4 regions of the Ewingella allii genome follow, and region 4 is predicted to be linked to each of the others. Evidence: predicted binding sites of a transcription regulator. Region 4 holds the regulator's gene; each other region holds the start of a gene.
What was found. Region 4 encodes PurR, which represses purine synthesis genes. Its sites were predicted from a motif close to CANGCAAACGTTTGCNTG; they were not measured.
Positions count from the first base shown of each region.

Region 1: the regulator PurR is predicted to act here: its motif matches at 4,969-4,986, upstream of purE (5-(carboxyamino)imidazole ribonucleotide mutase).
Region 2: the regulator PurR is predicted to act here: its motif matches at 3,073-3,090, upstream of purT (formate-dependent phosphoribosylglycinamide formyltransferase).
Region 3: the regulator PurR is predicted to act here: its motif matches at 2,143-2,160, upstream of cvpA (colicin V production protein).

Region 1 covers NZ_JAWUDN010000002.1:202,941-210,210, forward strand. The annotation lists gene folD (bifunctional methylenetetrahydrofolate dehydrogenase/methenyltetrahydrofolate cyclohydrolase FolD) at 123-989, shown strand; gene ybcJ (ribosome-associated protein YbcJ) at 1,018-1,239, shown strand; gene cysS (cysteine--tRNA ligase) at 1,337-2,728, opposite strand; gene ppiB (peptidylprolyl isomerase B) at 3,015-3,509, shown strand; gene lpxH (UDP-2,3-diacylglucosamine diphosphatase) at 3,521-4,243, shown strand; gene SBO83_RS07670 (tRNA-(ms[2]io[6]A)-hydroxylase) at 4,263-4,874, opposite strand; gene purE (5-(carboxyamino)imidazole ribonucleotide mutase) at 5,057-5,566, shown strand; gene purK (5-(carboxyamino)imidazole ribonucleotide synthase) at 5,563-6,627, shown strand; gene ybbP (putative ABC transporter permease subunit YbbP) at 6,693-7,270, opposite strand, start outside.
Region 2 covers NZ_JAWUDN010000001.1:551,618-558,887, reverse strand. The annotation lists gene SBO83_RS02735 (S9 family peptidase) at 1-485, opposite strand, end outside; gene yebF (protein YebF) at 634-999, opposite strand; gene dbpA (ATP-dependent RNA helicase DbpA) at 1,163-2,545, opposite strand; gene cspE (transcription antiterminator/RNA stability regulator CspE) at 2,766-2,975, opposite strand; gene purT (formate-dependent phosphoribosylglycinamide formyltransferase) at 3,202-4,380, shown strand; gene SBO83_RS02710 (YoaH family protein) at 4,476-4,655, opposite strand; gene pabB (aminodeoxychorismate synthase component 1) at 4,847-6,223, shown strand; gene SBO83_RS02700 (CoA pyrophosphatase) at 6,223-6,822, shown strand; gene SBO83_RS02695 (L-serine ammonia-lyase) at 7,047-7,270, shown strand, end outside.
Region 3 covers NZ_JAWUDN010000009.1:50,550-57,819, reverse strand. The annotation lists gene purF (amidophosphoribosyltransferase) at 34-1,551, opposite strand; gene cvpA (colicin V production protein) at 1,583-2,074, opposite strand; gene dedD (cell division protein DedD) at 2,345-3,163, opposite strand; gene folC (bifunctional tetrahydrofolate synthase/dihydrofolate synthase) at 3,156-4,427, opposite strand; gene accD (acetyl-CoA carboxylase, carboxyltransferase subunit beta) at 4,586-5,503, opposite strand; gene SBO83_RS17630 (DedA family protein) at 5,758-6,426, opposite strand; gene truA (tRNA pseudouridine(38-40) synthase TruA) at 6,486-7,270, opposite strand, start outside.
Region 4 covers NZ_JAWUDN010000001.1:675,004-682,273, reverse strand. The annotation lists gene SBO83_RS03315 (NlpC/P60 family protein) at 174-1,040, shown strand; gene cydH (cytochrome bd-I oxidase subunit CydH) at 1,241-1,516, opposite strand; gene purR (HTH-type transcriptional repressor PurR) at 1,667-2,692, shown strand; gene punR (DNA-binding transcriptional activator PunR) at 2,750-3,655, opposite strand; gene punC (purine nucleoside transporter PunC) at 3,815-5,029, shown strand; gene cfa (cyclopropane fatty acyl phospholipid synthase) at 5,393-6,544, shown strand; gene SBO83_RS03285 (riboflavin synthase subunit alpha) at 6,618-7,270, opposite strand, start outside.

The DNA of each region.
Region 1 (7,270 bases), on a different contig from region 4:
AAGTCGTAGCAAAACTGTGGCTATTTTATCGATGAAGATCATTCAACGCCTGACAGCGCCCCTCGCTTCTGCCAAAATAGCGCCATCCCCCTGCATTTACTCATTGATGGATTTACTCCCTAATGTCAGCAAAGATTATTGACGGTAAAACGATTGCGCAGCAGGTCAGAAGCGAAGTTGCGGAAAAAGTAAAACAACGCCTGGCGGCCGGAAAACGTGTACCTGGCTTAGCCGTTGTTCTGGTGGGTGAGAACCCCGCCTCGCAAATTTATGTGGCCAACAAGCGTCGCTCTTGCGAAGAAGTGGGCTTCCTGTCGCGCTCTTATGATTTGTCGATGACCACCACCGAAGGTGAGTTGCTTAAATTGATTGATGAGCTGAATAATGACAGCGATATTGATGGCATTCTGGTGCAATTGCCGCTGCCGGCGGGCATCGATAATGTCAAAGTGCTGGAAAGTATTCGTCCAGACAAAGACGTGGATGGCTTCCACCCTTATAACGTTGGCCGCCTGTGCCAGCGCGCGCCGACCCTGCGCCCATGCACACCGCGCGGTATTGTGACTCTGCTCGAGCGTTATGGCATCGAGACCTACGGCCTGAATGCCGTGGTGATTGGCGCGTCCAACATCGTCGGCCGTCCAATGAGCATGGAGTTACTGTTGGCGGGCTGCACCACCACCGTCACCCATCGCTTCACCAAGAACCTGCGTCATCACGTTGAACACGCCGATCTGGTGGTGGTTGCCGTCGGTAAACCGGGCTTTATTCCGGGTGAATGGATAAAACCGGGCGCAATCGTGGTGGATGTCGGTATTAACCGGCTGGAAAATGGTAAAGTTGTCGGCGATGTGGAATTTGATGCCGCCGCCGAGCGCGCTTCATTTATTACACCGGTGCCGGGCGGCGTAGGCCCGATGACGGTCGCGACGCTGATTCAAAATACCTTGCAGGCTTGTGAGGAATACCACGACATCAGCGCCAACTAAAAATCTGTAATTGATAAGTCAGGAATACATGGAAACTTTTTATCTCGAAAAACACCCGCACGTTGAACTGTGCGACCTGCTCAAGTTTATGGGCTGGTGTGAAAGCGGTGCCGCGGCCAAAGCCGTGATCGCCGAAGGTCAGGTGAAGGTCAACGGGCAGGTAGAAACCCGCAAACGTTGCAAAATTCTCGCCGACCAACAGGTCGAGTTCGCCAGCAGCAAGCTGGTAGTCAAAGCCTCTGCTGAATAAGCTCGGCTAAGGCAATAAAAAAGCGCGGTGGAGAAATCCAACCGCGCTTTTTTTGATTTTTGAGCATTGCCCGGGGGCAAAATGACAAGTAAATAGCCTATTTGCGGCGCCAGGTGGTTCCGGCTGGGCCATCTTCCAACACAATACCCATCTCATTAAGACGATCGCGAGCCTTGTCCGCCATCCCCCAATCTTTGCTGGAGCGGGCGTCGTTACGCTGTTTGATCAGTGCTTCAATCTCAGCCACTTCGTCACCGTTGTCTGCCTGAGCGCCAGATTGCAGGAACTGCTCTGGGTCTTTCTCAAGCAGGCCCAGCACGCCAGCCAGCTGACGCAGTTCAGCCGCTAAGCCATTGGCTGCATTGATATCTTCCGCTTTCAGACGGTTTATGTCGCGCGCCATGTCGAACAGCACGGAGTAGGCTTCCGGGGTGTTGAAGTCGTCATCCATCGCATCACGGAAGCGCGCCACAAAGGCTTCGCCACCGGCAGGTTTTGCCGCCGCGTCGGTGCCGCGCAGCGCGGTGTAGAGACGCTCCAGCGAGGTACGCGCCAGTTTGAGGTTATCTTCGCTGTAGTTCAGCTGGCTGCGGTAGTGTGCAGACATCAGGAAGTAGCGCACGCTTTCGGCGTCGTAGTATTTCAGCACATCGCGCACGGTGAAGAAGTTATCCAGCGATTTCGACATCTTTTCGCGGTCAATCATCACCATGCCGGAGTGCATCCACGTGTTCACATACGGGCCGTCGTGAGCACAGGTAGACTGGGCGATTTCGTTTTCATGGTGTGGGAACATCAGGTCAGAACCGCCGCCGTGAATGTCAAAATGCTCGCCTAGCTGCTTGCAGTTCATGGCTGAACACTCAATGTGCCAGCCCGGACGGCCTTCGCCCCATGGAGAAGTCCAGCTCGGTTCGCCCGGCTTGGACATCTTCCACAGCACGAAATCCATTGGGTTGCGTTTGACGTTGGCTTCAACTTCCACCCGCGCACCGGCCTGCAGCTGCTCGAGATCCTGACGGGAAAGCGCGCCGTAATCAGCATCGCTTTCCACCCAGAACATCACATCGCCGTTAGAGGCCACGTAGGCGTGATTGCGATCGATAAGCTTCTGCACAATGTCGATGATTTCAGCGATGTGGCCCGTGGCGCGCGGCTCTGCGTCTGGAGGCAGGATACCCAGCGCGGCGAAATCGGCGTGCATCTCGGCGATCATGCGGTCAGTCAGCGCGGTGAAGCTCTCGCCGTTTTCCGCTGCACGTTTGATGATTTTATCGTCAATATCGGTGATATTACGCACATACTTCAGCGAATACCCGGCATAACGCAAGTAACGCGCCACCACGTCAAATGATACGAAAGTACGACCATGACCAATATGACAGAGGTCGTAAACAGTTATCCCACACACGTACATACCGACTTTACCGGCATGAATTGGCTTGAATTCCTCTTTTTGGCGACTCATGGTATTAAAAATCTTAAGCATCAGGCTATTCCGTGTGTTGGGCATAGAAAACGTCAATTGTGGTCATAATATAACGAAAATGATTTCACCGAAACGGCATAAGCCGCCGCAGAGCGGCTTTCTCTTGGTTACATTGTTATAAAGTAACATTTAATGTTAGGGCTAAGCCGATTCTCAGGCAACCCTTGTTCGTAAAGCGAGCAACTAAAACCCACGGCTGACGCCTGCTTTTGAGTTGTGGTATAAGAAAAGGCTATATTGGGGGCTCACACTGAGAGCACACATCAACATAAGCAGGATGATTATTATGGTTACCTTTCACACCAACCACGGCGACATTGTTATCAACACCTTCGCGGATAAAGCGCCAGTTACCGTTGAAAACTTCCTGAACTATTGCCGTAAAGGCTTCTATAACAACACCATTTTCCACCGTGTCATCGACGGTTTCATGATCCAGGGCGGCGGTTTTGAGCCAGGCATGAACCAGAAAAACACCGATGCGCCGATCAAAAACGAAGCGAATAACGGTCTGAAAAACACCAAAGGCACGCTGGCTATGGCCCGTACCAATGACCCGCATTCAGCTACCGCGCAGTTCTTCATCAACGTGACAGACAACGACTTCCTGAACTTCCGTGGCGAAAACGCACAGGGTTGGGGTTACTGCGTATTCGCAGAAGTCACCGACGGTCTGGACGTGGTTGAGAAAATCAAAAAAGTAAAAACTGGCCGCAGCGGCATGCACCAGGACGTTCCGCAAGAAGACGTGATCATCACTAGCGTTACCGTTAGCGAATAACCGTCGTCTTAATGGCAACGTTTTTTATTGCAGATATCCATCTATGCGCACAAGAACCGGCAATTACTGCCGGTTTTCTGCGTTTTTTGCGTGAGGATGCGCCGCAGGCCGACGCACTTTACATCCTCGGCGACCTGTTCGAAGCCTGGATTGGCGATGACGATCCCGAGCCGCTGCACGCCAAAATCGCCTCATCACTCAACGACTTACATCAGCAAGGTGTGCCCTGTTTCTTCATCCACGGTAATCGCGATTTTCTGCTCGGACGCCGCTTTGCCCGCGCCAGCCTGATGCAGCTATTGCCGGAGAAGAAAGTGCTGGAGCTGTACGGCCGCCGGGTGCTTATTTTGCACGGCGACACCCTGTGCACCGACGACGTGGGTTACCAGAAATTCCGCAAAAAAGTGCATAACCCGCTGATTCAGAAGTTGTTCCTCGCCCTGCCCCTCAAGTGGCGTTTAGTCATTGCCGCCAAAATGCGCGCCAACAGCAAAGCATCCAATAGCGGAAAATCGTTAGAAGTGATGGACGTCAACCCGCAAGCGGTGATCTCCGAAATGGAAAGCCACGGCGTTGAGTGGATGATCCACGGCCACACGCACCGCCCCGCCGTCCACGATGTGCCGCTAGACGGCAAAACCGGGCATCGCGCCGTACTGGGCGCATGGCACGAAGAGGGATCGATGATCAAAGTCAGCGCCGAGGGCGTCGAGCTGATCACCTTCCCATTCTGAATAAACTGATGAGTAGAAGTTAGACCGGCACGCCACTGTGGAAGCGGAACTGCTCATCCGGCGACAGAATTAACTCCGCTTCAATGCGCCCGAAAGACTGTACCCGCTCGCTAATATCTTCCCCCGCGTACTGCTGCGCCAGCTCCAGATAATCCGTGAAATGGCGCGCCTCGGAGCGCAGCAGCGAGGTGTAGAAGCGCGACAGGGTTTCATCAAGATGCGGCGCGATTTTGGCAAAACGCTCGCAGGAACGCGCTTCGATATAAGCCCCGATAATCAATCTATCCACCAGAATATTCAGCTCATCGTGATGGCGCGAATGCTTGATCATGCCGCTGGCATAGCGCGACGGCGACAGCACGGTATAGGGAATATTGCGCTGTTGCATGATCTCCACCACCTGCTCGAAGTGGTGCAGTTCCTCACGCGCCAGGCGGGCGGCGCAGAACAGCAGCTCGGTGCGCTCGACGTATTTGGTCATCAGGCTCATGGCGGTGGCCGCCGCCTTCTTTTCACAGTTGGCGTGGTCAATCAGCATGATCTCTTGATTCTCCAGCGCCACGTCCACCCACCGCGCCGGGGTTTCACAATGCAAAAAATCATAAATCGGAGCCAACAAAGCCTGGGTCATAAATCAGTTTCCAGTTCATTTATTTAGAATCGTATTGATATGGATTATACAAATCTCGCGCTGACTTCTCACCATAAAACCGACGGAATCCCGCGACGCAACCGTTTTCCTCGCCAGTTGAGCATGATATGATTTGCGGCCTCTGCGCGTTACTTACTGATTATCACAGGAGCATTACCGACATGTCATCCAACGTTACCCCAGCCAAAATCGCGATTGTTATGGGGTCTAAAAGTGACTGGGCGACCATGCAGTTCGCCGCCGAGATCCTCACGACGCTGAATATCCCTTTCCATGTCGAAGTTGTTTCTGCTCACCGCACGCCAGACAAACTGTTTAGCTTTGCTGAACAGGCGTCTGCCAACGGGTTTGATGTGATTATCGCCGGAGCCGGTGGCGCAGCCCACCTGCCGGGTATGCTGGCGGCCAAAACGCTGGTGCCAGTGCTTGGCGTGCCGGTACAAAGCGCCGCGCTGAGTGGCGTTGATAGCCTCTATTCTATTGTGCAGATGCCGCGCGGTATCCCTGTGGGTACGCTGGCTATCGGCAAAGCCGGAGCCGCCAACGCCGCGCTGCTGGCCGCGCAAATTCTGGCGCTGCACGACGCGCAGATTGGTCAAGATATCGCCGCATGGCGTCAGGCGCAGACTGACGAAGTGCTGAACAATCCCGATCCTCGGGAGGAAGCATGAAGCCGGTTTGCGTACTCGGAAATGGCCAACTCGGCCGCATGCTGCGTCAGGCCGGTGAACCTTTAGGCATTGCCGTTTACCCAGTCGGGCTGGACGCTGAACCGGAAGCCGTGCCTTTTCAGCAGAGCGTGATCACCGCTGAAATCGAGCGCTGGCCTGAAACCGCCTTAACTCGCGAGTTGGCAACCCACAGCGCCTTTGTGAACCGCGACATTTTCCCGCGTTTGGCCGACCGCCTGACGCAAAAACAGTTACTCGACCAACTCGGTTTAGCCACCGCCCCTTGGCAGTTGCTGATTGACGCCGCCGAATGGCCGCAGGTCTTTTCCCAGCTTGGCGAATTAGCCATCGTCAAACGCCGCGTCGGCGGTTATGACGGTCGCGGCCAGTGGCGCTTACGTGCTGGGGAAGAGCAGACCCTGCCCGCCGACTGCTACGGTGAGTGCATTGTCGAGCAAGGCATTAACTTCTCGGGTGAAGTGTCACTGGTAGGCGCACGCGGCCACGATGGCAAAACCGTCTTCTACCCCCTAACTCACAACCTGCATCAGGACGGCATTCTGCGCACCAGTGTCGCTCTGCCTACCCCTGACGCCGCGCTGCAACAGCAAGCTGAAAGCATGCTGGCCGCCATCCTCAACGAGCTGAACTATGTCGGCGTGATGGCGATGGAGTGCTTCGTGGTGAGCGAAGGCTTGCTGATCAACGAGCTGGCTCCGCGCGTGCACAACAGTGGCCACTGGACGCAAAACGGCGCGTCCTATAGCCAGTTCGAAATGCATTTACGCGCCATTCTCGGCCTGCCGCTGCCTAAGCCGGTGGTCAGCACGCCGTCGGTGATGGTCAATCTGATTGGTACAGATGTCTCCAACGAGTGGCTGAGCCTGCCGCTGGTGAACCTGCATTGGTATGAGAAGGAAGTGCGCGCCGGGCGCAAAGTCGGGCATCTCAACCTCAATGACGCCAGCGCGGAGTTGTTGAAAGATAACCTGAAATCGCTTATTCCGCTGTTACCAGTGGAATACGCCAGCGGCATTGACTGGGCCTTGGCGAAGCTCTGATTGGCACGGCTCCCCCAACCCTGAGGGAGCCGTTTAACTATTTACTGTAATTCAATTACCGTAAGTCAGTTGCCGTAAGCTCTGAACAGCGCCCTTCCCCGCAGTAATCTCACGCCCATCCAACCGCCACACAGTGACAGCAAAATCGCGCTGATGAGCGGCACCGACCACCACAGCACCATGTTCGGCTCCCAAGGGAAATCAAACACTTTGCGCGTCAGCAGCCACAGCGCGGCTTCGGCACCCACGGCGGCGGCAATCCCCGCGACCAGTCCTAGTACCGCGAATTCACACCACAGGGTGCCGCGCAGCAGCTTCTTACTGGCTCCCAGCGTGCGGTACACGATCAGCTCCTGACGGCGCTGGCGCATGCCAACCTGAATCTGCGCCAGCAGCAGCAATCCGCCGCACAGCATTACCAGAATCACCATCACTTCCAACGCGCGGCTCACCTGCTGAAGTACCTGCCCCACCTGTTTCAGAATCGAGCCGATATCCAGCAGGCTGAGGGTCGGGAACTGGCGGTTAAGCTGGGTGATCGCCTTGGCGTCCCCTTCGTAGCGGAAGCTGGTCAGCCAGCTTTGTGGCTGAGCATCCAGCGCGCCAGGCGGGAAGATAAAGTAGAAGTTCGGCCGCAGGCTGT
Region 2 (7,270 bases), 120 kb from region 4:
TCCTGCAAATTCTTGATGCGAATGTCATATTGGCGGCGAGAGAGAAAATCTTCCGAGACGGCCATTAGCTTGTTGTCTGGGCTGATATCCAGACCGCCCAGCGTGTAGAACTCGCTGTCGCTGGCGCGCTCATTGCCGTCAATCAGCGTCTGCCACTGCTCGCTCTCGGCGGCTGGCTGGCGCAGATAGATCGCGTATTCATTGCCCGGCTCGTAGCGGGTCTGATAGCGGTAGCCGTGTTTGACATAAGGTACCGAGTGGTCCTGCTGCGCGATGCGCGCTACCATCTCTTGATACAGGGTTTCACGCAGCGCCTGATGGGGTAACAGCGCCTGTTCGGTATAGGCGTTTTCCGCCTGCAAATAGCTCAGCACGTCGCTGTTGGCGCGGTCATCGTCACGCAGCCAATAGTAATTATCGACACGGTCTTCACCGTGGATGGATAGCGTTTTAGGGCGTTTTTCAGCCTTTGGAGGTGTGATCATCAGGCTTTCTCTCAATATTCTTGAAGGTTTATGCAGAGTGACAGGTTTATTTTGCGAAACCAAGCACTAAGCGGGCAAGCGAGGTGGGGAGCAGGAAACAGCAAGAGTAAGCGCCGTCGGGCAAGGTGCCGAGGCGCTTTAAGCAGAATTAGTGCGGCGTGCCGTAGGTGATCTGGCCAATCTGGCAGTTAAGCGTTACCGGATAGGTTTTCTCAGCGCGGTTACCGCGCGCTTTCACCGGAACGCTCCAGTTGGCGCTGTCGCCCGTAATGCTGTCGGGGGAGATCCACACTACCGGCGTTGAGGTGCCGAGCAGTTTTTTATCTTCGTCCCAACGGGTAATACGGTTTTGCAGAAAATCACGTTTTACCAGAGCGGCCACTTCATCCTTGCTGGCATTGTTGCAAGGCGCGATGGTTATGGTGCGACTTTGCTGCTCCGAGGTCTGCGCGGCCTGCGCTGCGCCACTCAATCCTGCTACTGCCACCACTGCGCTAAGAATTAATTTGTTCACGTTTCGCCTCCCGAATGCGGATTCTGTCCCTGACCGAACGCTGCATTAAGCGATATCCTTGCTTAATGCAGGGTCATATTTAACAGGCACATGTTAATCTATGACAAGATCATAACACAACGTTAACATGGCGGCGGCGCGAACTTATTTCTCGGCTGCTGGCTTATCGCAGGATAATGGCTTTGCAGCTTTTGCCTTTGATTTTGCCTTCCTGCAAGCGTTGCAGGGCTTTCTTGGCGCTTTTCTGGCGAATCGCTACATAGGCGTGAACCGGGAACATATCGATTTTCCCCACTTCTGCCGCCGTCAGCCCGGCATCACCCGTCAAGGCACCGAGAATATCGCCGGGACGGATCTTGGCTTTGCGGCCGCCGTCGATGCACAGGGTGGCCATTTCTGGGTCCAGCGCCACTGGCGTTGCCGACATGACCTGCGCGGCAGGCTGCCAAACCACGGCCTGACGGGTGTAATCTTCCAGCGCGTGAACGCGCACCATCTCCTGCGGCGTGACCAGACTCACCGCCAAGCCGCTGGTGCCTGCACGGCCCGTACGGCCTACGCGGTGGACGTGGACTTCCGGATCAAACGACAGCTCATAGTTGATCACCAGACTCAGCTGTTTGATGTCCAAACCGCGCGCGGCGACGTCGGTCGCCACCAGTACGCGGCAACTGCCATTGGCGAAACGCACTAATACGCGGTCACGGTCGCGCTGCTCGAGGTCGCCATTCAGCGCCAGCGCGCTAATGCCCTTGCCTGCCAGTGCTTCGTAAATCTCCTGGCAGTCGCGCTTGGTGTTACAGAACACCACGCAGGAAGCTGGCTGGTGCTGATACAGCACCGCCGTGAGCAGCGCCAGACGCTGGTTGCGGTCAGTTTCGATGAATACTTGCTTGATGTCGGCAATGTCATCTTCGCCTTCAATTTCAACTTTCACCGGCTGACGCTGGAATTTGTTGCTGATGCGCTCGATGCCTTCCGGATAAGTGGCGGAAAACAGCAGGGTTTGGCGATCTTGCGGCGCGTAGCTCACTACGTCTTCGATATCTTCGCTAAAGCCCATATCCAGCATGCGATCCGCTTCGTCCAGCACCAGCACCTTCAGCTGATCCAGCTTAAGCGTGCCTTTACGCAGGTGCTCCTGAATACGGCCCGGCGTGCCGACGATGATATGCGCGGGATGCACCAGAGACTCAAGCTGAGGTCCGATAGCCTGGCCGCCGCACAGGGTCAAAATTTTAATGTTCTGGGTGAAGCGTGCCAGACGGCGTAGCTCTTTGCTGACCTGATCGGCCAGTTCACGGGTTGGACAGAGCACCAGCGACTGGGTCACGAATTGCCCGACGGTGATTTTATCCAGCAGCCCGATGCCAAACGCGGCCGTTTTACCGCTGCCCGTTTTGGCTTTGGCGCGGACGTCCTGCCCTTGCAGGATAGCCGGTAAAGACGCGGCCTGAATGGGGGTCATTTCGGCATAACCCAGCTCGGACAAGTTAGATAGCTGCTCGGCGGGCAGTGGCAGGACGGAGAATGAATGCGTGCTCAAGGCGATAACTCTTTATATAAGGCAGAAAATTCGGGGCAGCGACGGAAAAAACGGCGCCATGATTTGGGCTAAATGATAACAGAGAGACGGCCTGCCCGCCTTACTCAGCGAACGTCATGCACAAAAAAACCCGCACTAGGCGGGTTTTTCATGCTGCGCAGCGACAGATTGTCTGTCACTGCCCCGAGGTCAAGACGCTCAGGCGTTTTTGCTGTAAGACTTACAGTGCAACAACGTTAGCAGCGGACGGGCCACGTGGGCTGTCCTGAATGGTGAACTCAACGTTCTGACCTTCGGCCAGCGTTTTGAAACCATCGCTGTTAATTGCGGAGAAATGCACGAAAACGTCTTTAGAACCGTCGGCCGGAGTGATGAAACCGAAACCTTTGCTTTCGTTGAACCACTTGACCTGACCAGTTAACTTACTCATTTTTATATCCTTTACTATTTTAAAAGCATCCGCCTCGATCGCGAGTGCAGTGATATTAACGCATATTCAGCCGCCTCACGCAAATCGCACTCTTTGCCGCGCAATCGTTTTCGTCGCCTTTTTTTTCCGTTATAATGCGCCCGAACTGCTCACAGGGCGGCGAATTTGGCCTATGAATGCGCCATCAGCACACCTTTTCAACCACCACAGATCTGGGTACGAAGCTATGTTAACCATTGGTACTGCACTGCGCACCGGCGCGACTCGCGTCATGTTATTGGGTTCCGGCGAGTTGGGTAAAGAGGTCGCCCTTGAATGCCAGCGTCTTGGTCTGGAAGTGATTGCCGTTGACCGCTATGCCGATGCTCCCGCCATGCAGGTTGCCCATCGTAGCCACGTGATCAACATGCTCGACGGCGAGGCGCTGAAGCAGCTTATTGAGAGCGAACGCCCTGATTTCATCGTGCCTGAGATTGAAGCTATCGCCACCAGCATGCTGGTTGAGCTTGAGAAACAAGGCCACAACGTGGTGCCGACTGCCGAAGCCACGCGCCTGACTATGAACCGCGAAGGCATTCGCCGTCTGGCCGCTGAAACCCTGAAGCTGCCAACCTCTACTTATAAATTCGCCGACGACGAAGCCGCTTTCCGCGCCGCCGTCGATGAAATTGGCTACCCGTGCATCATCAAGCCGGTAATGAGTTCCTCCGGCAAAGGCCAGAGCCTGATCCGCAGCGAAGCGACATTACAGCAGGCGTGGGACTACGCCCAGCAAGGTGGCCGCGCCGGTGGCGGTCGCGTGATTGTGGAAGGTCTGGTGAAGTTTGATTTCGAAATTACCCTGCTGACCATCAGCGCGGTGGACGGCATTCACTTCTGCGCGCCAATCGGCCATCGTCAGGAAGATGGCGACTACCGCGAATCCTGGCAGCCACAGCAAATGAGCGAGCTGGCGCTGCAACGCGCCAAAGATATCGCCGAAAGCGTGGTGAAAGCCTTGGGTGGCAAGGGTTTGTTCGGGGTTGAGCTGTTTATCTGCGGCGATGACGTGGTGTTCAGCGAAGTCTCCCCGCGCCCTCACGATACCGGCATGGTGACCCTGATTTCTCAGGACTTGTCAGAGTTCGCTCTGCACGTGCGCGCCTTCCTCGGCCTGCCAATCAGCCAGATTCGCCAGTTCGGCCCGTCGGCTTCTGCGGTGATTTTGCCTGAGCTGACCAGCAACAATGTCACCTTTAGCGGGCTGGAAAATGCCTTGGTTGGCTCGAATCAGGTTCGCTTGTTCGGTAAGCCAGAAATCAGTGGCAAACGCCGTCTGGGCGTGGCGCTGTCTATCGGCGACAGCGTGGAAGAAGCCGTCGAAACCGCCAAGAAAGCCGCGGCGGCGGTGGTGGTTAAGGGCTAAACCTTTATCTGCTGAAGTTGAATGCAAAAAAACCGGGCCTGCGAAGGACCCGGTTTTTGTATCTCTTGCGCCCGGCTTCTCAGCCCGGCTAGGCATTATTCGTCTTCGTCATCAAAAATGACGGTGACGCGGTCGCCCTGATGCTTGGTGCGAATTTCGTCCGCCACCGTGGCAATGGCTTCGCCGCTGCTCATGCCGTCGGCCATCAATTGGCGGATACGGTCGGCGGCCTGTTCCTGTTCGCTATGTGAAAGTGAAGGCATACCTGTCAGCATGGGAGTGTCCTGTTTCTGGGTCATGAGGGAAATACGGTCAGCAATGTCGCCATTCAAGCGCCACTACAACGTGAAGGACCGCCAGTATACTCCTTCTTACTGCATTGGCCTATGCAGCTTTCAGGGGCGTAAATCTATGTTAGGATCGCCACCCTGTTCCAGCCCATTCGTCAGACATCGTGAAGCCATCCATGCAGCCTGCCCAGAATTACCGTTTACACGCGCTCCCTTACCATCCCGATGCCCTGCTGGCGCGGTTCGCCCCGCTCTCTGCTCAGCCGTGGGCCATGCTGCTGCACTCCGGCTCGGCAGATCACGCCCATAATCGCTTTGATATTTTAGTTGCCGATCCGTTGATCCGGCTGACTACCCGTGGCGATAGCACGGAGATTACCAGCGCAACAGGCACTCAGGTGAGCGACGCGGATCCGTTTCTGCTGATTGACCAGCAATTAGCCCTTTCGGGCCTGCGGGCCGAGTCGCGCGAAGATCTGCCGTTTCTCGGCGGCGCGCTGGGGCTGTTCGGCTACGATCTGGGCCGTCGGGTGGAAACCCTGCCGAACCTTGCCGAGCAGGACATTCAGCTGCCCGACATGGCGGTAGGCATTTATGACTGGGCGCTGATTGCCGATCACCAGTTGCAGCGCCTGACGTTGGTGTGCCACGGCGACATTCAGCAGCGTCTGGCATGGCTTGAATCTCAGACCCCGCCGGCGGAAAGCAGCGAATTTACGCTGCACGGCAACTGGCAAGCCAACATGAGCCGCGAGCAGTATGGCGCGAAGTTCCGCCAGATTCAGGAGTACCTGCACAGCGGCGACTGCTACCAAATCAATCTGGCGCAGCGTTTTTCCACCCGCTATTCCGGCGACGAGTGGCAAGCCTTCCTGACGCTGAACGCCGCTAACCGTGCCCCCTTCTCAGCCTTTATTCGCCTGCCGGATAACGCCGTGCTGAGCCTCTCGCCGGAGCGTTTCCTGTGGCTGGAGAACCAGCGCGTGCAGACGCGGCCGATCAAAGGCACCTTGCCGCGCTTAGCCGACCCGCAGGCCGATGCCCAACAGGCGCTGCGCCTCGCGGCGTCAGAGAAGGATCGTGCGGAGAATCTGATGATTGTCGATTTGCTGCGTAACGACATCGGCCGCGTCGCCACCCCCGGCAGCGTGCGAGTGCCGGAGCTGTTCGTGGTCGAGCCATTTCCGGCGGTACATCACTTAGTTAGCACCATCACCGCCGACCTCCCGGCGGCGTGCCACGGCAGTGATTTATTACGCGCCTGCTTCCCCGGCGGCTCTATTACCGGCGCGCCAAAAGTCCGCGCCATGCAGATTATTGAAGAGCTGGAGCCGCATCGCCGTAACGCCTATTGCGGCAGCATCGCCTATATTAGTTGTTGTGGCACGATGGACAGCAACATAACTATTCGCACCCTATTGACCGAGGGCGATCACATTTATTGCTGGGCGGGCGGTGGTATTGTGGCGGACAGCGTAGAACAGGCGGAATATCAGGAGACTTTCGACAAAGTGGCCCGAATTCTGCCTCAACTGGGAGAACCTAAGCATTGATGAGCCTTGAAAAAGCGACCGAGATGCCGCGTTATTCACCTGCGGTAGAAGAGTTCTTGCGCCGTTTCCAACTGCAACTCCCAGCCTCTGCGCCAGCCAAGGTGACGGGGAAACGTCAGGCGGCGGTGCTGATCCCGATCATCTGTCGCGAGCAGCCGACGCTGCTGCTCACCCGCCGCTCTGACCGCCTGCGCAAGCACGCCGGGCAGGTCGCCTTCCCCGGCGGCGCGGTGGACGAGACGGATTCATCGATTATCTTCACCGCACTGCGTGAAGCGCAGGAGGAGGTGGCGATCCCCTACGGCGACGTCAACGTGCTCGGCACGCTGGCCCCGCTCGACAGCAGCACGGGTTTTCAGGTCACGCCGGTGGTCGGGCTGCTGCCGGTAGATGTGCCGCTGCACCCCTGCGAAGACGAAGTGGCCGAGCTGTTCGAGATGCCGCTGGAAGAGGCGTTTAACCTGTCGCGCTATCACCCGCTGGATATCCATCGCGCCGGCACTCACCATCGCGTTTACCTTTCCTGGTATCAGCAGCAGTTCGTTTGGGGGCTGACCGCCGCCATTATTCGCCGTCTGGCGGAGCAAATTCGCGCCTAATCCCCTCTTTTGATATGGCCATAATTTACACATTGGTCACATTTCGGCATCAAATTACTTTATTTCATGCGAAAAAAGCCACTTTAGGTCACAGGGCCTTTTACACTGTGTGTTAAGTCCGGAATAAAACTGCGATAATCCACTACTAAAGATTAATTAAACAGTAAATCTATCCGGGCATGATGCACATGACAGTGCCATCGGCCAAAACAGGAGTATTCAACGTGATTAGCGTTTTCGACATGTTCAAGGTCGGTATTGGTCCTTCCAGCTCCCACACGCTGGGGCCGATGAAAGCGGGCAAACAGTTTGTGGATGACCTGCTCGAAAAAGGCATGATGGCCGACGTCACTCGCGTTGCGGTAGATGTCTATGGCTCGCTGTCGCTGACGGGTAAAGGACACCATACTGATATCGCCATTATCCTCGGGTTGGCGGGCAACAAGCC
Region 3 (7,270 bases), on a different contig from region 4:
GCATATCTCTGTTAGAGCTTACCTTGGCGAAACTTAGCCTTCGTTGTGCATTTCCAGATTTTCAGCTTCCTGCTGGCCGCGTAACGCCTGGGCGTCGTCGTTGCGCAGGGCTTCGAGATATTCGAGGTAGTTCTGATCCACGTCTTTGGTAACGTAAACGCCGTCAAACACGGAACATTCGAACTGCTCGATATCCACGTTATCTTCTTTTACTGCCGCAATCAGATCGCTCAGGTCCTGGAAGATTAACGCGTCGGCGCCAATCATCTGGTTGATTTCACTGACTTCGCGACCGTGAGCAATCAGCTCGTTGGCACTTGGCATGTCGATACCGTAAACGTTCGGGAAACGAATCTCAGGTGCCGCAGAGGCCAGATAAACGCGTTTCGCCCCGGCTTCGCGCGCCATCTCAACGATTTGCTGAGAAGTGGTACCACGCACGATGGAGTCATCCACCAGCAGCACGTTTTTATCTCGGAACTCAGCGCGGTTTGCGTTGAGCTTGCGGCGCACCGACTTACGGCGCTCCTGCTGGCCCGGCATGATAAAGGTACGGCCGACATAACGGTTCTTCACAAAGCCCTGACGATAAGGCTTGTCGAGGATACGGGCGATTTCCAGCGCGATATCGCAAGAGGTTTCCGGGATAGGAATGACCACGTCGATATCCAAATCTTCCCACTCACGAGCAATTTTCGCGCCCAGCTTCTCGCCCATGCGAACACGTGCGCTGTAAACGGAAATCTTGTCGATGAAGGAGTCCGGACGCGCAAAATAGACGTATTCGAACAGACATGGGTTGTACTGAGGGTTTTCAGCACACAGGCGGGTGAACAGCTGGCCTTTCTCGGTGATGTACACCGCTTCGCCCGGCGCGACGTCGCGCAGGAACTCAAAACCTAAGGTGTCGAGCGCCACGCTCTCCGATGCCACCATGTACTCATTGCGGCCATCTTCCAGAGTGCGTTTACCGATAACTAGCGGGCGGATCCCGTGCGGGTCGCGGAACGCCAGCATGCCGTGACCGATGATCATCGCGACGCATGCATAAGCACCGCGGATTTTCAGGTTCATGGCGGATACGGCAGCAAACACATTATCAGCTTCCAGCGGGTAGTGCTGGAAACGGTCGAGTTCACTGGCCAGAATATTGAGCAGAATTTCAGAATCAGAAGTGGTGTTAACGTGGCGGCGTTGGCCTTCGAACAGGTTACTTCTCAATTCGTGAGCGTTGGTCAGGTTACCGTTGTGGGCCAAGGTGATGCCGAACGGTGAGTTGACGTAGAAAGGTTGAGCTTCTGAAGCGCTGGAACTGCCAGCCGTAGGGTAGCGAACATGCCCAATACCCATGTTGCCCTGCAAGCGTTGCATATGGCGTGCTTCGAATACATCTCTCACCAGACCATTGGCTTTCCGTAAACGGAAGTTGTTATTAGCATCAATGGTGACGATGCCCGCAGCATCTTGCCCACGGTGTTGTAACACCGTTAACGCATCATAAATCGACTGGTTTACCGGCGCAAAACCGGCGATACCGACAATACCGCACATGTTGTCTTTTCCTCATCAGCGCTGCCAAAAACTAGAGATGTTTTGGCAAGAAACTCGACGTGCTCTGCAGGTAGTCAAAGAACCACCTGATGATATAACTGAACTGTGGGATCAACTGAGACTGTTTCCAGTCCTCACTTTGTGAAAAGCCGGTAAAGGTATCCAGGAAGAACAGCATCGCGGAAACAATCAGTACGCCACGCAGTGCGCCGAAACACACGCCTAGCACTCTGTCTGTGCCGGATAACCCGGTTCGCTCAACCAGTGAACCAATCACATAGTTGACAATTGCACCTACGATCAACGTCGCGATGAACAAGATGGCAATTGCGATCCCGTTTCGAACTAATTCATCTTCGAAACGTGTGAAATAGATGGCGAGATAGGGGTAATAATGGCTGGCAACGAAGAAGGCGCAAGCCCAGGTTACCAGTGATAAGGCCTCGCGAACAAAACCCCGGATCAGGCTAACTAAAGCAGAAAACCCAATTACCGCAATAATGACGTAATCAATCCAGACCATTAACGTATTCCAATGTATAGACCAGTAAAACCCGTCTCCTATCCATTTCGCGGCGAATTCTAACAGAAAAAGAAAACGTTTGCGTAGGGGAAATCTGCGGGTTAGGAAAATTATTAACAGCGATGAAAAAAACCTCAATCATCGCAGAAACCTATAAAATTCCGACCTCAGAATCTTATAGAAAAAGGGCACAAAACGCGTGCCCTTTCCGATTATTTCTTAAGATTTAAACCCAATTATTGGCGCAACCAGAGCGGCAAAAATGCAGGTTTATTTGCCTGCGCTATAAGAGCGCACCTGCCCGCTTAACCCACTGATCTGGTTTAGCTGCGGCAGAGAAGCCTCGAGTTTTTGCTTCGAAGCATCTGGCCCGACGAAGACGCGCGTGATCTGCCCCTGCACCGGCGTGCTTGGCACAGTGTAAGCGCGGTAGCCCGACAGGCGCAGGTTAGCGACAATCTCGCTGGCCTTGGCGGCATTCTTCAACGCACCGAGCTGGACAATATAAGCCTGACCGCTTGGCGCTTTCTCTTCCGCCTGCGGCTTGCTTTCAGCTTTCGGCGCTTCCGCCGCTTTTGGCTGCTCAACCGCCTTCGGCTGCTCTACCGGTTTGGTTTCAACCGGTTTTGGTTTCGGCTTTTCGACCGGCTTTGGTTTCTCAACCGGTTTCGCTTCCACCATTGGCTTCGGCTCAATGGTCTTCGGCTTGGTTTGGGTCTGATGCGTCGGCTGCGTCGCTTTCGGCTGCTCAGGGCGCTTGGTGACTGGCGCGACCACCGGCTCATCCGGCTGTGCATCGGTGTCATCAGGCAATTCCTGACCGCTATTGGCAGGCTGCGAGGCGATATTCCCCTGCCCCTTCACGGCTTCGCTCGCGCCTTCCGGCGGCTGGGCTGGCAAAGATTGCGTCACCGGCGGCGGCACGTCCCCTTGTTCTGGCGCGTCACCCGGCTTCGGTACCAGCGGAATGGACGCAAATTCATCTTCATAATGCTTTTTCTTGCCATCGAGCAGGCCGGGCAAAATGATCACGCCGAGCGCCACCAAAATAACCGTTCCGACCAGACGATTTTGAAACTTACTAGCCACTGGTTTTCCCCGCGTCTAAAGCAGCCATCACGTGCGCTACGGTATGAAATGATCCGCAGACAATCACAATATCCTGACTATCAGCATCCTGCATCGCCTGCTGCCAGGCGGAAACCACATCCGTGAACTGATACGCTTGCGTCAGATGCACAGAAAGTTCTTCTACACTGGCACCGCGCGGCCCTTCGAGCGGCGCGCAGTACCAAAAATCAATTTGTGGCGAGAGGCAAGCCAGGGTACCTGCAATATCTTTATCATGCAGCATACCGACTACCGCGCGCACTTTCCCGCCATTGCGTGGCAATTCGGATAAACGCCCAGCCAGATATGCCGCGGCGTGTGGGTTATGGGCCACATCCAAAATCAGACGCGGCGACTCGCTTACCGTCTGGAAACGGCCCGGCAACTGTGCCTGCTGCAAGCCACAGCGAATCGCCTCTTCGGCAACCTCTAACTTACTAAAGTGCAAGGCCGCCAGCGCCGTCGCGGCATTGGCGAGCGGAACGTTGGGCATCGGCAGATTAGCCAGTGACTTGCCCTCGACGGCCTGCCAGCTCCAGCTGTCGCCTTCCACGGCGTAGCGCCAGTTTTCACCCACGCGATACAGCTCGGAACCCTTCTCTGCGGCCACGTCAGCAATCGACTGCGGCATATCAGGCTCGCCAACCACGGCGGGTGTTTGACCACGGAACACGCCGGCTTTTTCGCGGCCAATACTTTCGCGGTCTGACCCTAACCAGTCAGTGTGGTCCAGCGCGATACTGGTTACGACAGCAACATTGGCATCCACGATATTGGTGGCGTCAAGTCGCCCTCCAAGGCCCACTTCGAGGATAACCACGTCCAGTTTGGCGTGCTTAAACAGCTGCAAAGCGGAGACGGTGCCGTACTCGAAATAGGTTAGAGGAATATCACCTCGACCGGCTTCAAGCGTAGCAAAAGATTGGCAATGTGCTTGTTCTGGCAGCTCTTCGCCCTGAATTCTGACCCGCTCGGTGTAGCGAACCAAATGAGGAGAGCTGTAGACCCCAACGCGCAACCCCGCAGCCATCAAGATAGCTTCCAGCGTGCGACAGGTGGTGCCCTTGCCATTGGTGCCAGCGACGGTGATGACAAAAGGCGCGGGTTGCAGCAAGTCGAGCTTAGCGGCGACCGCTTTAACACGCTTGAGACCCAGCTCTATCGCTTGAGAATGGAGGTTTTCGAGATAATAAAGCCACGCGGCCAAAGGCGACGTGGCTTGGGGAATAGGTAGATTCTGCATGAGTCTCGTTCAGCCAATGTTAGGTCCACTTCGACACTATACCCAAAGTCATTGAAGTTGCAGCAAGACTACAAACCAGATGAAACACGGCCCGTTGACCAAAGCGTGCGAGAGCTCCCGCACGCTCGAGATGACTGACCGGTTTCATCTCAGACTAATCAGGCATCCTGATGGTTGTCAGCCGCGTTGCCGCTGACTGCCGCCTGAACCACGTCCACTTTAGGCTCAGGCTGACCGGTTAATTTGGCCAGCACGCTGCCCAATTTAGGTCGCAGATCAGGACGGCGAACGATCATATCGATAGCGCCCTTCTCAATCAGGAACTCACTGCGCTGGAAGCCCGGCGGCAGTTTTTCACGAACGGTTTGTTCGATAACGCGTGGGCCAGCAAAGCCGATCAGCGCTTTTGGCTCAGCCACGTTGATATCACCCAGCATTGCCAGACTCGCCGACACGCCACCCATGGTTGGGTCAGTCATTACAGAAATGTACGGCAGGCCGCGTTCCTGTAATTTCGCCAGCGCAGCACTGGTTTTCGCCATCTGCATCAGGGACATCAGCGCTTCTTGCATACGCGCACCGCCACTGGCTGAGAAACAGACCAGCGGGCAATTATCTTCCAACGCCTGCTCTACCGCACGAACGAAACGCGCGCCAACAACAGAAGCCATTGAACCGCCCATGAAGGCAAATTCAAAAGCAGCAACGACGATTGGCATGCCGTACAGGGTGCCTTTCATGACAACCATGGCGTCTTTTTCGTCAGTTTCTTTCTGTGCTGCGACCAGACGGTCTTTATATTTTTTGGAATCTTTAAACTTCAGAACATCTTTAGGCTCAAGCTCGCTGCCTAATTCAACCTCGCTGCCTTCATCCATAAAGGTGAAGAGACGCATACGCGCAGACATGCGCATGTGATGGTCGCACTTTGGGCAAACCATGAGATTGCGTTCCAACTCGGCGCGGTAAAGTACCTGACCGCAGCTGTCACACTTAGTCCAGACACCCTCAGGAATGCTTGCCTTACGGGTTTGCGAGACGTTGCTCTTATTAAGAATTCGTTCAATCCAGCTCATCGATAACCTTTCTGTTTGAACCCGGCCGAAGCCAGTCCGCTGTTCATGCTGTAACAAGTCCCCTGAAACCTACCCAAAATCACCCGCCAGCACTGATGCCCAGTGGCATTCACCATGCAAAACGGAAGGGTTGTTCGCAGGAACAGACCATAAATGTCGCTCATTAAACCATAACGGCCCGACGCTGTGGATAAAAAACTGGTCGAACCCTCTGGTTTAATCTCTTTATATTTCCCAGCTTTGCTGCCTTAAGGCTAGCCTTGCTGACGCTTTTCCTTGGCTGCCGCACGTTTGTGCCGCCAAATTTCGATCACGCCCGGCAAAATCGAAAGCACAATGATCGCCACGATCAATAATTTCAGATTTTCCTGAACCACCGGCACGTTGCCGAAAAGGTAGCCAGCATAGGTAAATAACAGCACCCAAACTAGCGCACCAATCACGTTATAGGCCGCAAAGTGGCGATACGACATGCGCCCCATACCCGCAACGAAGGGTGCAAAAGTTCGTACGATTGGGACAAAGCGCGCAAGAATAATCGTTTTGCCGCCATGTTTCTCGTAAAACTTGTGCGTTTGATCCAAATAACTGCGACGGAATATCTTCGAATTCGGATTGCTGAACAAACGTTCACCAAACAGGCGGCCAATCGTATAGTTAATCGCATCACCCAGAATCGCCGCCACCACCATCAGGAACACCATCAGATGGACATTCAGATCATTGCCCGGCAAGGCCGCCAGCGCGCCAGCCACGAACAGTAAAGAATCGCCCGGCAGGAACGGCGTGACCACCAGCCCCGTCTCACAGAATAAGATCAGGAACAGGATACCGTAGACCCAAACACCATACTGAGCAACCAGCTCGGCTAAGTGCACATCGATATGTAAAATGAAATCAATAACAAGGTGGATGAAATCCATTTGATTTATCGCCTTTTTTAAGCGCCCGATGCGCAATGTTAATCAATAGAAAACCGTCTTCAGTCTTCTAAGAACAGCGGCCCCATATTCATTTTGGGTAAGCCAAACTTCTCCGGGTAATCCACTGAGACTAAGTACAACCCCTCAGCACGCGCGGTGGCAGCCGCCAAATTGCGGTCTTTGGCTGCTAACAGCTCGCCCATCCAGCTTTCGGGCTGGATCCCGGCACCGATATCAATCAAGCTGCCGACGATATTGCGCACCATGTGGTGAACAAAGGCGTTGGCTTTGACATCCACCACCACATAGTTACCGTGGCGCGCGACGTTCAGGTGCATCATGTAACGCCACGGCGTGCGCGACTGACACTGGGAGGCGCGAAACGACGTGAAGTCATTCTCACCCAACAGTGCCTGACCGGCACGCTGCATTTTGTCGACGTCCAGCGGCATATGCACATGGGTGATTCCACTGTGCAGAATGGCCGAACGGTAGCGATGATTATAGATAACGTAACGATAACGGCGCGCGGTGGCGCTAAAGCGCGCGTGGAAATCCTCCGGCACCTCGTGCATCCAGCGCACGGCGATGTTTTTCGGCAAATGGGTATTCACCCCCATAGTCCACGCCGCCTCTTTACGCATTACCGGCGTGTCGAAATGCACCACTTGCCCGGTGGCGCTGACGCCCGCGTCAGTACGCCCCGCGCAAAACACCACAATCGGCGCATCCGCCACGCGGCTCAAGGCCTTTTCCAGACAGGCCTGAACGCTGGCCGCATCTTGCTGGCGCTGCCAGCCATAATAGGCGCTACCGTCGTACTCAATTCCTAATGCAATGCGTC
Region 4 (7,270 bases):
ATGGTGCTTTTAAAACCGTTTAATGACTATTTTCTCAGCATTTAAAATGCTATTAACTTTTTCTCACAATATGATCTAGAATCGAGGCATTTCGTGCTGTTTTGTCCGGTTCATTTGGGCAATACTCTGACATCTATGATGTTTAACTTTGGGCCAATATTGGTAACGACGCCATGCGTTTATTGATTACGCTTTCCGTACTGCTATTTACCCAGCTATTTCTTAATTTGGCGCACGCAGCGCCAAACGCTAACGTTTCCGCCGATCATAAGAAAAGCCACGTGAGTCAGGCTAAACCCGATGAGCGCCGAAAGCGAAAAGCCGTGGCCAAGACCAGTAAAAAGTCCAAGGCAGAGCCGGTAAAAGAAGAAAAAACCAAAACCAGTAAAACGAAAGAATCGAAAGAAACGAAAAAGGCCGCACCGGCCAAGCTTGCTCACCATCAGCGAGCTGAAAAGAAAATCACCAAAGTCGCGTTACGCAAAACCGAAACCAAAAAAGAAAGTCGAACGCTGGCCAAGAACGAAACCAAAAAGAACGGCAAAAAAGCTTACGGGCGTCACCGAGGTGACAAAGACGTTCTGGCAAAAAACAGTAAACCCATAACATTAAGCGCCGCGCACAAAAAACGTTACCAACACGCGCAGCAAACAGCGATGACCAAGTTGATGCATCAGGTTGGCAAACCTTATCGCTGGGGTGGGACTTCACCGAATACCGGATTTGATTGCAGTGGTTTAGTGTATTACGCCTATAAAGATTTGATTCGCATTAAAATGCCGCGCACCGCTAACGAAATGTACCACCTTCGTGACGCGGCGCCGGTTAAACGCGGTGAACTGGAGAGTGGCGATTTAGTCTTCTTCAGGATCAGCAAGCGCGGCGCAGCAGACCACGTGGGCGTGTATCTCGGCAACGGCAAGTTTATCCAGTCACCGCGAACCGGTGAAGATATTAAAATCACCTCCTTGGGTGACGATTACTGGCAAGATCACTATGTTGGCGCGCGTCGCGTCATGACGCCTAAAACGATTCGTTAAGTCGGCCCCACCGCTAATCAGTCACTGAATAGCATTTAACGAAACGCTTATGAAATTGTTGAGTCAAATTCGAGCACAGCAAGACGAAAACAAAAAGGGCGATCCCAGTGATGGGGTCGCCCTTTTCTCTATTTATTTAACTTTTCTAACTAGAACCGAACACGGTTTAACGCGCCTAAGCCCTACTCGGAATGAGAGGATTAGTGCATTACCGCCGTGAAGCTAAAGGCCAAAATCATTGCCAATGCGCCGACTGTCGTGATCAATGCGAATTTCAGATTGCTGTCCATGAAAACTCCTTGTGGATCAAATGCGGCCACGCCGTAAGCCATACAGTTTGTGTGCCAAAGCAGTTTCTCACAGTTTCCCGCTAAAATCTCGTGATCATTCCCTGCCTTAACAAGACTTTTTACTTCCCCTTTTCCGCGATATAAGAGAAAATTCGCGGTTACCACGCTGCGTGCCGGTCGATTCATCCCGATGTTCTTTCAGACAGCTGTCCTTTTCTGAAAAACCCACCAACGATTTCACTGCGCTTTTATTGTTCAGCAGTCAAATCCACGCAAGCAAACGATTAACATAATGCTAACGTGCCAGAGCACGTCGGTACAGGAGTCATTCTTTTCATGGCAACGATAAAAGATGTCGCAAAGCGGGCTGGCGTTTCCACCACTACCGTGTCGCACGTCATCAATAAAACACGTTTCGTCGCCGAAGAAACTAAAGCCGCCGTGCAGACTGCCATTAAAGAGCTGCACTACTCGCCTAGCGCCGTGGCTCGCAGCCTCAAGGTTAATAACACCAAGTCTATCGGCTTGTTGGCAACCTCCAGCGAAGCGCCCTACTTCGCCGAAGTTATCGAAGCCGTTGAAAATAGCTGCTTCGCCAAAGGCTATACGCTGATTTTATGTAACTCGCACAATAACCTCGATAAGCAACAGGCCTATCTGGCGATGCTGGCGCAAAAGCGCGTCGACGGCTTATTGGTGATGTGCGCCGAATACCCGGACGCCCTGTTGGACATGCTCGAAGAGTATCGCTCCATCCCTATGGTGGTGATGGACTGGGGCGAAGCGCGCAAGAATTTCACCGACAGCATTATTGATAACGCCTTTGAAGGCGGCTACATGGCCGGGCGCTATCTGATTGAACGCGGTCATCGCGATATCGGCGTGATCCCCGGCCAGCTAGCCCGCAACACCGGCGGCGGTCGCTTCCAGGGCTTCGTCAAAGCCTTAACCGAAGCCAATATTCCGCTGCGCGAAGAGTGGGTAGTGCAAGGGGATTTCGAGCCGGAATCCGGCTATCAGGCGATGCACAAGATTTTGATGCAGAAGCAGCGCCCGACCGCCGTTTTCTGCGGCGGCGACGTGATGGCGATGGGGGCAATCTGTGCCGCTGACGAAATGGGCCTGCGCGTGCCGCAAGACATTTCGGTGATCGGCTATGATAACGTGCGTAACGCGCGCTACTTTTCTCCAGCCCTGACCACCATCCACCAGCCGAAAGAGCGTCTGGGCGAGATGGCCTTCACCATGCTGCTCGACCGTATTGTCAGCAAGCGCGAAGAGTCGCAAACCATCGAGGTTCATCCGAAACTGGTTGAGCGCCGCTCAGTGGCCGACGGCCCGTATCGCGACTATCGTCGTTAATAGCGCGCCGCGAATAAAATAGTGAACCGACCAACGCCTGCTCCCATGCAGGCGTTTTTAATTGCGCAACCACTCCTGATTCATGGTTTCACTGTCGCCGAGATAGTCCAGCAGCCACGCCAGCGCGGGCGACTGATTGCTTTGGTCCCACGTCAGGCAGCAGGCGCTTTCCGGGAAATCCGTAGCCAGTTGCAAAACGCGAAGCTTATCCTGCTCGAGCCATTTATCCACCATATGGACGGGCATCATGCCGACACACAGCCCCGCGCACAGGCACTCAATGGCGCAGGTCCAGTCCGGCACCACCAGCCGACGCTGATTATCCAAGGTCCAGGTATCGCGCTTGGGTAAGCTACGCGAGGTGTCTTCCAGACATAGCGCGGGGTACTCTCGCAGCTGGTCGTCAATCAGCGGCGCGGGCAACGCCGCCAGCGGATGGCTCGGGCTGACCACGCAGTGCCAATCCATAAAGCCCATGTCGCGAAAGCTAAAACGCCCGCCGGTGGGCACCGCGCGGGTGGCGCCGATGGCGACGTCAGCGCGGCCATCAACCAGCGCATCCCACACGCCGTTGAACACTTCGGAATGAATAATCAGCTCGGTGTCCGGGAAGGTGCGATAGAAATCCGTCACTAGCCGCCGCGCCCTTTCTGGCTTAACTATACGGTCAACCGCCACGCTGAGCTGGCCGCGCCAGCCATTTGCCACCTGCTGGCACTGGCGGCGGGTCGCCATCATTTTTTTGATAAGCAACCGCGCATCCTCGACAAAAACCTGCCCGGCCGGGGTTAATTCCACATCGCGATGGCGGCGCTCAAACAGCGGCACGGCCAGCCACTGTTCCAGTTGGCGGACGGTATAACTCACCGCCGAGGGCACGCGGTGCAGCTCCACGGCTGCCGCGCTAAAACTGCCGGTGCGCGCCACGGCGTCTACCACTTCTAACGAGTATTCTGACCACATTTCATTCGCCCCCGGCTTGCTTTCAATATTTTTGATAGAACACTGCAAATATTAGCGTTTCACAACGCCTTTACCAAACACTTAAACTTCTCAGGAGTTTTCCTGCATTTGTTTGCCACCACGTAACGTCATTGATACATCGCATCTAAGAAGAGAAAAATGAAACCCTCCTTTGGATTTATGCTCTACCTCGCCGGGCTGAGTATGCTGGGCTTTTTAGCCACCGATATGTACCTGCCTGCATTCAGCGCGATGCAAACCTCCTTAGTCACCACGCCGGGCCTGATCAGCGCCAGCCTCAGTATCTTCTTAGGCGGCTTTGCCATTGGCCAACTGGTCTGGGGGCCACTCTCCGATCGCATGGGTCGCCGCCCGGTACTGATTGCCGGACTGACGCTGTTCGCGCTGGGCTGTCTGGGGATGCTGTGGGTTGAAAATATTTATCTGCTGCTCGGTCTGCGCTTCCTGCAAGCCATCGGCGTGTGTGCTGCGGCAGTGAGCTGGCAGGCGCTGGTGGTTGATCGCTACTCGTCTGAAGTGGCGAAACGCACCTTTGCGACTATCATGCCGCTGGTCGCGCTCTCTCCAGCGCTCGCCCCGCTGCTTGGTGCATGGGTGCTTAACCATTTCGACTGGCAGGCCATTTTTGCCCTGCTGTTGGCCGTCGGCGTGCTGTTGCTGGCCTTCTCTTTCCGCATTAAAGAAGCCAAAAAAGCCAGTGGCGAGAAAAAGGCTGACAACATCAGCTTCTTCCGCCTGATGGCTTCGCCAGCGTTTAGCGGCAACGTGATGATTTACGCTGCGTGTTCGGCCGGTTTCTTTGCGTGGCTGACGGGTTCACCCTTTATTTTGAGTGATATGGGTTACACGCCGGGAGTGATTGGTCTGAGCTATGTTCCGCAGACAATTGCATTTTTGGTGGGGGGCTTCGGCTGCCGTTTGCTGATCGCCAAAATTGACGGCAACCGCATTCTGCCTTGGCTGCTGGCGGGTTACACCCTGAGCGTCGTGGCGCTTTATCTGGTGGCAGCCCTGACTCACGCCACGCTAATCACCCTGCTCATTCCCTTCTGTTTAATGGCTTTGGTGAATGGTGCGTGCTATCCAATTGTTGTAGCAAATGCATTAATGTCATTTCCTGCTAATACAGGCAAGGCTGCTGCACTGCAAAATACACTACAATTAGGTTTGTGTTTTGTTGCCAGCCTGTTGGTTTCCACTTTTATTGCCCTGCCACTTCTGGCCACGGTGACGGTAATGCTTGGCACCGTTGTCTTGGTTGGACTGGGATTTTTTATGGCCAAAAAAGGTGAGAAACAGGCGACTGCGGTAGCGGTAGCTGCCGGAGGAGAATTATCGCGAAACGATGCTTAACATGCTAACGGATCGTCATAATTACCCTCTGTAACAATCACTTAAAGTATATGCTCGCCCCGCACGATTTATTATTGAGAATGCGGAAAGGCGGGCATATACTCAATCGAACCTAAAAAAATAACATTTTACCAAAACTTTTATCACAACTTGTTGTCGATGCGGGGAGTGCATCACACTTTATAAAATGGATTTTTCACCCATACTCTTGGTGGCAGTGGGTGTTCTTCTAATTATTTCCTCTGTTCATAGTCGCATATCAGACAAGGCGGATTAACCGTCTGTTCTCATAATGACCTGCATAAATTGCCTAATATTTTCTTGGCAGGTTAATAAGTCAGAAGAGAAAGTGATGGAGAAGCTATGAGTTCATCGTGTGTAGAAGACCTGAGTATTCAAGATAATCAATGGTATCGCATCGCCAATGAAATGCTCGGGATGGCCGATATCCAGATTAATGGTACTCGACCTTTTGATATAAAAGTAAAAAACCCTGATTTCTTCAAGCGTGTTTTACAGGAAGGTTCTTTGGGTCTGGGCGAAAGCTATATGGACGGCTGGTGGGAATGCGAACGTCTTGATATGTTCTTCCAGCGGGTCATTAACGCCGGTCTTGAGACTAAACTCCCGCGCCATTTTAAAGATACACTCCGCATTGCAGCCGCACGGCTAACCAATCTTCAATCCAGAAAACGCGCCTGGATTGTGGGCAAAGAGCATTACGACTTGGGCAACGACTTGTTCAGTCTGATGTTAGACCCCTATATGCAATATTCCTGCGGTTACTGGAAAGACGCGACCACGCTCGAACAGGCTCAGGAAGCAAAATTAAAAATGATTTGCGATAAGCTGCAATTGAAGCCGGGCATGCGCTTGCTCGACATCGGCTGTGGTTGGGGTGGGCTTTCGGAATTCGCAGCGAAAAATTACGGCGTTAGCGTTGTTGGAGTCACTATCTCTGCTGAGCAACAAAAAATGGCACAAGAGCGCTGCAAGGGCCTCGACGTCACTATTTTGCTGCAAGACTACCGCGACCTGAACGATCAGTTTGATCGTATTGTGTCCGTGGGCATGTTCGAACACGTGGGTCCGAAGAATTATCAGACTTACTTTAACGTGGCGAAACGCAATATTAAGCCAGACGGGTTATTCCTTCTGCATACTATTGGTTCGAATAAAACCGACCTTAACGTTGACCCGTGGATCGATAAGTATATTTTCCCTAATGGCTGCTTGCCTTCCGTTCAGCAAATCGCGCAAACCAGTGAATCACTGTTTGTGATGGAAGATTGGCACAACATCGGGGCGGATTACGACAGGACGCTGATGGCGTGGTATGAACGTTTCCAGCAGGCATGGCCTTCTCTGGCAGAACGTTACGGCGATCGCTTCTACAGAATGTTTACTTATTATCTTAATGCCTGTGCCGGCGCCTTCCGCGCCCGTGACATTCAGTTGTGGCAGGTGGTGTTCAGCGCGCAAGGCGTCGAAGGCGGTATTCGCGTTCCACGCTAAGTAACAGACGAAAAAAAGCCGGACAGTGAAGAGCTGCCCGGCTTTTTTATTGCGCTATTTTTTATTTTATAAATTAGTGCTCTTGCTGTTCGGCCAGCGCCTGCGCGGTAGCCATCGCGGCTTCGCGGCTTGCCAACACGCGCTCAACGGTGTCAACGATCGCCTGGGTCTGCGGGTCGATTTCAATATTGATTTTATCCCCCAGACGTTTCGCGCCTAAGGTGGTTCTTTGCAGCGTTTCAGGAATTAGATGCACGCAGAAACGGGTTTTGGTCACTTCACCGACGGTCAGGCTAATGCCATCAATGCCAATGAAACCTTTATGCAGCACATATTTCATTAAATCTTCGTGAGGCATGCGGAACCAGATTTGACGGTTATTTTCTGAGGTCAGAATTTTCGCCACTTCAGCCGTACAAATAATATGCCCCGACATTAAGTGGCCGCCGATTTCATCATCAAATCGCGCTGCGCGCTCGAGATTTACCTCGGCACCGGGCTGCAAATCACCCAGATTGGTCAGGCGCAGCGTCTCTTTAACCAAGTCGAAGCTCACCAGATCCCCCTTAACTTCCGTGACGGTAAGGCAACAACCATTGTGAGCAACCGACGCGCCAAGCTCGAGGTTGTCCAGCATATGGGCTGGCATTTTGACAACGTGGGTACGGAAGTTAGGTTTTTCATCGATGGACACTAGCGTTCCTGTGCCCTGAACAATACCGGTAA